2 linked regions of the Aureimonas sp. SA4125 genome follow. The protein of the gene in region 1 interacts with the protein of each later gene in a pairwise test. Links are inferred from orthologs where the notes say so. Each region holds a gene or a part of one and is shown in the gene's direction. Other genes may lie near its edges.

Region 1 (4,370 bases):
GAGCGGCAAGATCGTTCCCTATCAGATGGGCTGACGAACGCAGGGCGGGACGGTCGACCGCCCGTCCCAACCGTGCACGCTCTCCGATCCGATCGCCGTCATCTCCCGAACGTTTCCCAAATCTCATCCCCGAACCCTCATCCTGAGCTTGTCGAAGGACGGGGCCCTGCGTCCGTGCCTGGCACCCCGTCTTTCAACCATTCGGGCGTGCCGCCGCGTCTTTTCGCGTGATGGGGATCGGGAGTGGCGACCGCTCATTTCTGCCGCGCGACCTGTCGCTGCCGATCAGGTGCATCACTGACGAGTGCTGATCGCGAGCCAATCGCCCGGAAAGACCAGTCACAGCACCGACGTGAGACCACGACGCGTAAGGGCATTCACGCGCGGATTAACCATGGCCCTTCGATTTCAGGCCATGTCGGCACTTTTCAGCGTCCCCGCTTGACCTTTTCTCCAAAAAGGAACAAAACAAGAACATCGAAACAGACAGGGAACGATGACATGCTGTATCTCGTCAAGGATCTCGCTTCGCTCGCCGCCGTCGCCATGTTCATCACCAGCTTCGTCCTGGTCCTGAATTCGATCTGAACTCCGATTTCCTGTTGAGTTCGCGTCCGCGAACTCGACAGGAGAGGCGGCGGAGAAGACAGTGCGGCTCCATCAGCGACAAGGGAGAACGGCATGGCGGGCGCCACCAAGCCGGACGCAGCGGCGCCGGCACTGAAGTTCGTGCACCTGCGCTGCCACAGTGCCTTCTCGCTGCTGGAAGGCGCGCTGCGCATCGACCAGATCGTCAAGCACGCCAAGGCCGACGGCATGCCGGCGATCGGCATCGCCGATACCGGCAATCTGTTCGGCGCGCTCGAATTCTCGGAAAAGGCGGCGAAGGCCGGCATCCAGCCGATCACCGGCTGCCAGCTGGAAGTCGATTTCGGCGACGCCGATCCGGAGGCCGGCGTGTCGCAGCGCGAGCGCAATGCGCCGGAGCCGCATGCCCCGCTGGTCTTCATCGCGGCGACCGAGGCAGGCTATGCCAATCTCGTCGAGATCGTCTCGCTCGCCTATCTCGAACACGACGGCAATGTCCGTCCCCATGTCCTCCTCGACTGGCTGCGCACGCGGTCTGAGGGGATCATCGCCCTGACCGGTGGGCCGCTGGGGCCGATCGGCGCGGCGATCCAGGCCGGACGCGGTGGCATTGCCCGGCAGCGCCTGGAGACCCTGCGCGCGATCTTCGGCGACAGGCTCTATGTCGAACTGCAGCGCCACGGCCAGCGCGGTCGCCGGATCGAGAGCGAGACCATCGCGCTCGCCTACGATCTCGAACTGCCGCTCGTGGCCACCAACGAACCCTTTTTCCACGCGCCCGACGATTTCGACGCGCATGACGCCCTGATCGCGGTCGCGAGCAACCGCCTCGTCAGCCACGAGGACCGCCGCCGCCTGACCCGCGACCATTATCTCAAGTCGCAAGCCGAAATGGCCGTCCTCTTCGCCGACCTGCCGGAGGCGCTGGAGAACACGATCGAAGTGGCGCAGCGCTGCTCTTTCCGGCCGCGGACCCGCAAGCCGATCCTGCCGCGCTTTGCCGGTGCCGACGTCGATGCGGCCGAGGCCGAGGTCGCCGAAGTGCTTGAGCTTCGGCGCCAGGCGGAGGAGGGGCTGGAGGCGCGCCTTGCCGCCCACGGCCCGTGCGAAGGCCAGACCGTCGAGGTCTACCGGGCGCGTCTCGCCTTCGAGCTCGACGTCATCGAGCGGATGAAATTTCCCGGTTACTTCCTGATCGTCGCCGACTTCATCAAGTGGGCGAAGGTTCAGGGCATTCCCGTCGGCCCCGGCCGCGGCTCCGGCGCGGGCTCGCTCGTCGCCTATTCCCTGACGATCACCGATCTCGACCCCTTGCGATTCTCGCTGCTCTTCGAGCGTTTTCTCAACCCCGACCGCGTGTCGATGCCCGACTTCGACATCGACTTCTGCCAGGACCGGCGCATCGAGGTCATCCGCTACGTCCAGGAGAAATACGGCCGCGAGCAGGTCGGGCAGATCATCACCTTCGGCACGCTGCAGGCGCGCGCGTGCCTGCGCGACGTCGGACGCGTCCTCGAGATGTCCTATGGCCATGTCGACAAGCTCTGCAAGATGGTGCCAGCCAACCCCGCCAATCCGGTGACGCTGGCGCAGGCGCTCATCGAGGAGCCGCGGCTGCAGGAGGAGCGCGAGAAGGAGGAGATCGTCGACCGGCTGATCACCATCGCGCTGAAGCTCGAGGGCCTCTACCGCCACGCCTCGACGCATGCCGCCGGCATCGTCATCGGTGACCGGCCGCTGTCGCAGCTGGTGCCGATGTACCGCGATCCGCGCTCCGACATGCCGGTCACGCAGTACAACATGAAATGGGTCGAGCAGGCGGGCCTGGTGAAGTTCGACTTCCTCGGCCTGAAGACGCTGACGACGTTGAAGACGGCGGTCGACCTCATCGCCCGGCGCGGCATCGACATCGACCTCGGCAGCCTGCCGCTCGACGACAAGAAGACCTACGACATGCTGACGCGCGGCGAGACCGTCGGCGTGTTCCAGGTGGAATCGATCGGCATGCGCAAGGCGCTGATCGGCATGCGGCCCGACCGCTTCGAGGACATCATCGCCCTCGTCGCGCTTTACCGTCCGGGCCCGATGGAGAACATCCCGACCTACAACGCGCGCAAGCACGGCGAGGAAAAGGCCGACTACATCCACCCAATGATCGAGGTGGTGCTGAAGGAGACGCAGGGCGTCATCATCTACCAGGAACAGGTGATGCAGATCGCCCAGATCCTGTCCGGCTATTCGCTCGGCGAGGCCGATCTCCTGCGCCGCGCCATGGGCAAGAAGATCCGCGCCGAGATGGACCAGCAGCGCGTGCGCTTCGTCGAGGGCGCCGTCAAGAACGACCTGACGAAGCCTCAGGCGAACATGATCTTCGACCTTCTGGCGAAGTTCGCCGACTATGGCTTTAACAAGAGCCACGCCGCCGCCTATGCGCTCGTCGCCTATCAGACGGCCTATCTCAAGGCGAACTACCCGACCGAATTCCTGGCCGCGTCGATGACGCTCGATATCGGCAATACCGACAAGCTGAACGATTTTCGCCTCGACGCGACGCGCCTTGGCATCGCCGTCGTTCCGCCCTCCGTCCAGACCTCGCACCGTGCCTTCGAGGTCGAGGGCGACCGGATCTTCTATTCGCTGGCGGCGATCAAGGGGGTCGGCGAGCAGGCGGTCGAGCACATCGTCGAGCAGCGCGGGACGAAGGGCTATGCCACGCTGGAGGATTTCTGCGCCCGCATCGATCCGAAGATCGTCAACAAGCGCACGCTCGAAAACCTCGTCGCCGCCGGCGCTTTCGACTGCTTCGGCTACGACCGGGCACAGCTCTCGGCCAATCTCGAGATCCTGTCGGGCTATGCCCTGCGCCTGCATGACGCGCGCATTTCCGGGCAGAACGACATGTTCGGCGCCGCCTCCGGCGAGCCGGAGCGCCTGCGCCTGAACCCCGCGCCGGGCTGGACTTCGACCGAGAAGCTGATGCGCGAGTTCCAGGCGATCGGCTTCTATCTCTCCGCCCATCCGCTCGACGAGTACAAGGACACGCTGAAGCGGCTTCGGGTGCAGACCCATGCCGAGGTCGTGGCGAGCGTCAAGCGCGGGGCGAGCGCCGGCAGGCTCGCCGGCACCGTCACCTCGCGCCAGGAACGCAAGACCAAGAGCGGCGGCAAGCTCGGCATCATCGCCCTGTCGGATCCCAGCGGCCAGTACGAGGTCGTGCTGTTCACCGAGGCGCTGACGCAGTTTCGCGAGCTGCTCGAACCGGGATCGTCGGTGATCCTTATGGTCGGGGCCGAGGAACGGCCGGAAGGCATCTCGCTGCGCGTCCAGGGCGTCCAGTCGCTGGAGGACGAGGCCGTTCGCAATCAGAAGGCGCTGCGGGTCTTCATGCGCGATGCAGGGCCGCTGAAGGTTTTTCGCAACCAGCTGCGCGATCCCGGCGACGCCGAGGTCTCCTTCGTGCTGATCCAGTCCGGCGGTGAGCGCGAGATCGAGATCTCGCTGCCCGGGCGCTATCGCGTCTCGCCGCAGATGGCCAGTGCGATCAAGGCGGCGCCGGGCGTCCTCGAGGTGGAGTTGACGTAAGTCGCGAGGGGAAGCGTTGGGGAAGGCCGCCGGCGCCGGTGGCAGGGGCCCGTCCAGTCGGATGGCGTGGGTGAGCCCGCAGGAGGCGTTGCGCTGTGTCGGTGGGTGCTTTCCTGCCCGCAACAGCGACCGCGCACCTGAATCGTTCTGTCAGCGACCCGGCTTAGGCCGTTCGGACGGCTGATGTTCTGGCGTCTCGT
Region 2 (3,053 bases), 2.5 Mb from region 1 along the record:
GTGCGCATCGTCAACCGTACGGCGGCGCGGGCCGCAGCCATCGCCGAGAGCTTTGGGCCGAGAGTCTCCGGGCATGGCGAGGACGAGCGCGAAACGCTGCTGTCGCGCGCCGATCTTCTCGTCAACACCGTGCCGGTGCCGCCCAAGGAGCCCGACGAGGAAAAATACGGCTGGTCGCCGCCGCTGCCGGATCTCTCCGGCCTGTCCGACAAGGCTCTCGTCACCGACATCGTCTATGTCCCGCTGGAGACGCCGACGATCGCCGCCGCGCGGGCGCGGGGTCTGACGGTCGCCGACGGGCTCGGAATGCTCCTGCACCAGGCCGTGCCGGGCTTCGAGCGCTGGTTCGGGCAGCGGCCAACCGTGGACGCGGCGCTGAGGGCGCTGGTCGTCGCCGATATCGACCGGGAGGGCTGATGCTCGTTCTCGGCCTCACCGGATCGATCGGCATGGGCAAGTCGGCGACGGCTGCCATGGCGGAGGCCGCGGGCATTCCGGTCCATTCGGCCGATGCGGCGGTCCATCGTCTCTATGCCGGGCCGCTCGCCGCGCCGATCGAGGCACTGTTTCCGGGCACCACGAGGGACGGCGTCGTCGACCGCGAAGCGCTGGCCAGGCGCGTCCTCGGCGATCCCAGGGCGATGATGGCGCTGGAGGCGCTCGTCCATCCCATGGTTCGCGCCGAAGAGGCAGCTTTCCTCGATGCCTGCCGCGCGGTCGGCGAAAAGCTGGTCCTTCTCGACGTGCCGCTGCTGTTTGAATCCGGACGGACCGGCGCCGTCGACAGGATCCTCGTCGTCAGCGCTCCCGCCGCGGTCCAGCGGGAACGCGTCCTTGCCCGGCCGGGAATGACGGTGGAGAAGTTCGAGGCCATTCTTGCCCGGCAGATGCCGGATGCGGAGAAGCGTGCGAAAGCCGACTACGTCATCGACACGTCGAAAGGTCTGGCGGCGGCCGAGCGCGATCTTCACGCCATCATCGCCGATCTTCTCGGGCATGACCGTCGAACTTAAGAACAAAGAAAGAACATCTGGAGCAGAGTGGGGATAATCCTGTCGTCTTCACGCGCGCCGCTTGAACTGGCGGCGGCGATTGGCGACTGCTGGGTGCAGTCTGGAGAAACCATGCGCGAGATCGTCTTCGATACGGAAACCACCGGGCTCGATTTTGCCGAAGACCGGGTGATCGAGATCGGCGCGGTCGAGCTCTGGAACCATATCCCGACGGGCCGGGAGTGGCATTGCTTCGTTTCGCCCGGCAGCCGCCGGGTCGATCCCGGCGCCTTCGACGTGCATGGCATCTCCAACGATTTCCTGAAGGACAAGCCCGGCTTTGCCGCCGTGGTCGAAGCGATGCTCGACTTCTTCGGCGACGCGACGCTGATCGCCCACAACGCCTCCTTCGACATGCGTTTTCTCAATGCCGAACTGGCCCGCGTCGGCCGGCCGCCGCTGGATCCCGGCCGCATCGTCGACACGCTGCAGATGGCGCGGCGGAAATTTCCGATGGCACCGGCGACCCTCGACGCTCTCTGCTCGCGCTTCTCGATCGACACGACGAAGCGCGACAAGCATGGCGCCCTCGTCGATTCGCTGCTTCTCGCCGGCGTCTATATCGAACTCATCGGCGGCAGGCAGGCGGCGCTCGGCCTGGTTTCCTCGCACCAGGAAGAACAGCGCGACGCCGACGGCGCGGTGATCCGCATCCAGCCCCGCCAGGTCCCGCTCCCCCCGCGCGTGACGGCGGACGAGGCGGCGCGTCACCGCGCCTTCGTCGAGACGCTGGGGAGCGAGGCGCTGTGGCTGTCCATCCTGCCCGCCGAAGCGACGCTGGCGGCTGCGGGCTGACGGCCCGAGCGCGGCGGAACGGGTAAGGCCGCCATCCGTTTTCCTTGACTGACAGGGAGCACGACGCCATGACTGACATAGATCGATCCACCAAAACTCTTCCGGGTGTCTTGCCGGCTGGCCCAAAGCCGGCGAAAGACGACGTCTCGGTCGCGTCAGAGACGGCAGAGACTGGGCAGCCGGGGCATGCCGGTGGCTTGGCGTCGCATTTCGTGCGCCGGACCGACAACAGCTACAACGGCACGCCCGATCCCAGCCTGATCGGCGACGATATCGGTGACGACCTGTTCGACGAGAACGGCGATCCGATCGAGGACTGAAGTCTAGCCAACGTTGTCTAGATGGATATCCCGACGGGATACACACCGCGAGAGCGTTGGTGCATCTCTGTGGGAAGCAGTGCAGCTCTCATCAGGTAGGGCCGCACCCGATGCATCGGCGAGCATCCGCTGGAACCGTCCTTACCGGCGACGTTTCGACCTTTGAAGCAGGGCCGCCCGCGCCGAAGCTTCTTCCAAAAGCGTGAGCAGGCTCGAAATGTCCTCTTGCGACAGCGTGCCGATCGATTCCGCCAGCCGGTTGGCAAGTTCGGTCGCCTGCGGGCTGAGACCGGCGGTCTCGACGCTGATCTTAGGATGCGACAGCGCCGACAGGCGCTCCAGTTCTTCCGCGTCGTCCCAGATCACGTTGAGATAGCCGATGATCCGCTGCAGCATCTGCCAGGTCGGCCGGCCACGTCGGCCGTGCTCGAGCGCGGAAAGGTAGGCGCTGGACACGCCGAGGGCTCTCGCCATGTCGCCCTGCGTCACGCCGCGCTCGCGCCGCAGCGCACGAATTCTTTCGCCAAAGGGAGTCATGCGACGAAGGGAGTCATGCGACGAGCCGTCGAAGGATTGCGGGACAGGGACCGATCATCGCGCGCCGAAGGGAATGCTGGCAACGGCGCTCTCCCGCCAGCGTCATCGCCGCCGAACCCGGACGTAGAAGGCGCCGTCGCCGCCATGGCCACGCTCGGCCGGTTCGAAGCCCGCGACGAGCGGCCGGAACTCGGCCGTGTCGAACCAGTGTGGCAGCGAGCGCTTGATCACGCCGCGCGATCCGAACGAAGCACCCCGGCCGGTGATGACGAGGACATGGCGCATGCCGTCGGCCTGTGCCCGCCTGAGGAAACCGAGAAGGGCATAGTGGGCGACGATCTGCGACTTG

What was found.
Region 2: the proteins of dnaE (region 1) and dnaQ interact in binary tests that used the Escherichia coli proteins (3 or more experiments, as listed by UniProt). The link is inferred for Aureimonas sp. SA4125 from one-to-one orthologs.

What each region holds. Positions count from the first base shown.
Region 1 is NZ_AP025032.1:2,163,175-2,167,544, forward strand. What follows is about bases 310-4,370. They hold dnaE (DNA polymerase III subunit alpha), read left to right. Parts: upstream 310-681; coding sequence 682-4,170; downstream 4,171-4,370. Other genes in these bases: Sa4125_RS10030 (hypothetical protein), read left to right, coding at 310-588; Sa4125_RS10040 (DNA polymerase IV), read right to left, coding at 4,321-4,370. Outside these bases: Sa4125_RS10025 (ABC transporter ATP-binding protein), read left to right, coding at 1-34; more of Sa4125_RS10030, read left to right, coding at 244-309. UniProt on the Escherichia coli protein: DNA polymerase III is a complex, multichain enzyme responsible for most of the replicative synthesis in bacteria. This DNA polymerase also exhibits 3' to 5' exonuclease activity. The alpha chain is the DNA polymerase catalytic subunit.
Region 2 is NZ_AP025032.1:4,651,403-4,654,455, reverse strand. What follows is about bases 242-2,985. They hold dnaQ (DNA polymerase III subunit epsilon), read left to right. Parts: upstream 242-1,124; coding sequence 1,125-1,847; downstream 1,848-2,985. Other genes in these bases: Sa4125_RS21975 (Smr/MutS family protein), read right to left, coding at 2,807-2,985; Sa4125_RS21980 (helix-turn-helix transcriptional regulator), read right to left, coding at 2,309-2,704; Sa4125_RS24265 (hypothetical protein), read left to right, coding at 2,045-2,167; coaE (dephospho-CoA kinase), read left to right, coding at 417-1,013; Sa4125_RS21995 (shikimate dehydrogenase), read left to right, coding at 242-417. In the rest of the region: more of Sa4125_RS21995, read left to right, coding at 1-241; more of Sa4125_RS21975, read right to left, coding at 2,986-3,053. UniProt on the Escherichia coli protein: DNA polymerase III is a complex, multichain enzyme responsible for most of the replicative synthesis in bacteria. The epsilon subunit contain the editing function and is a proofreading 3'-5' exonuclease.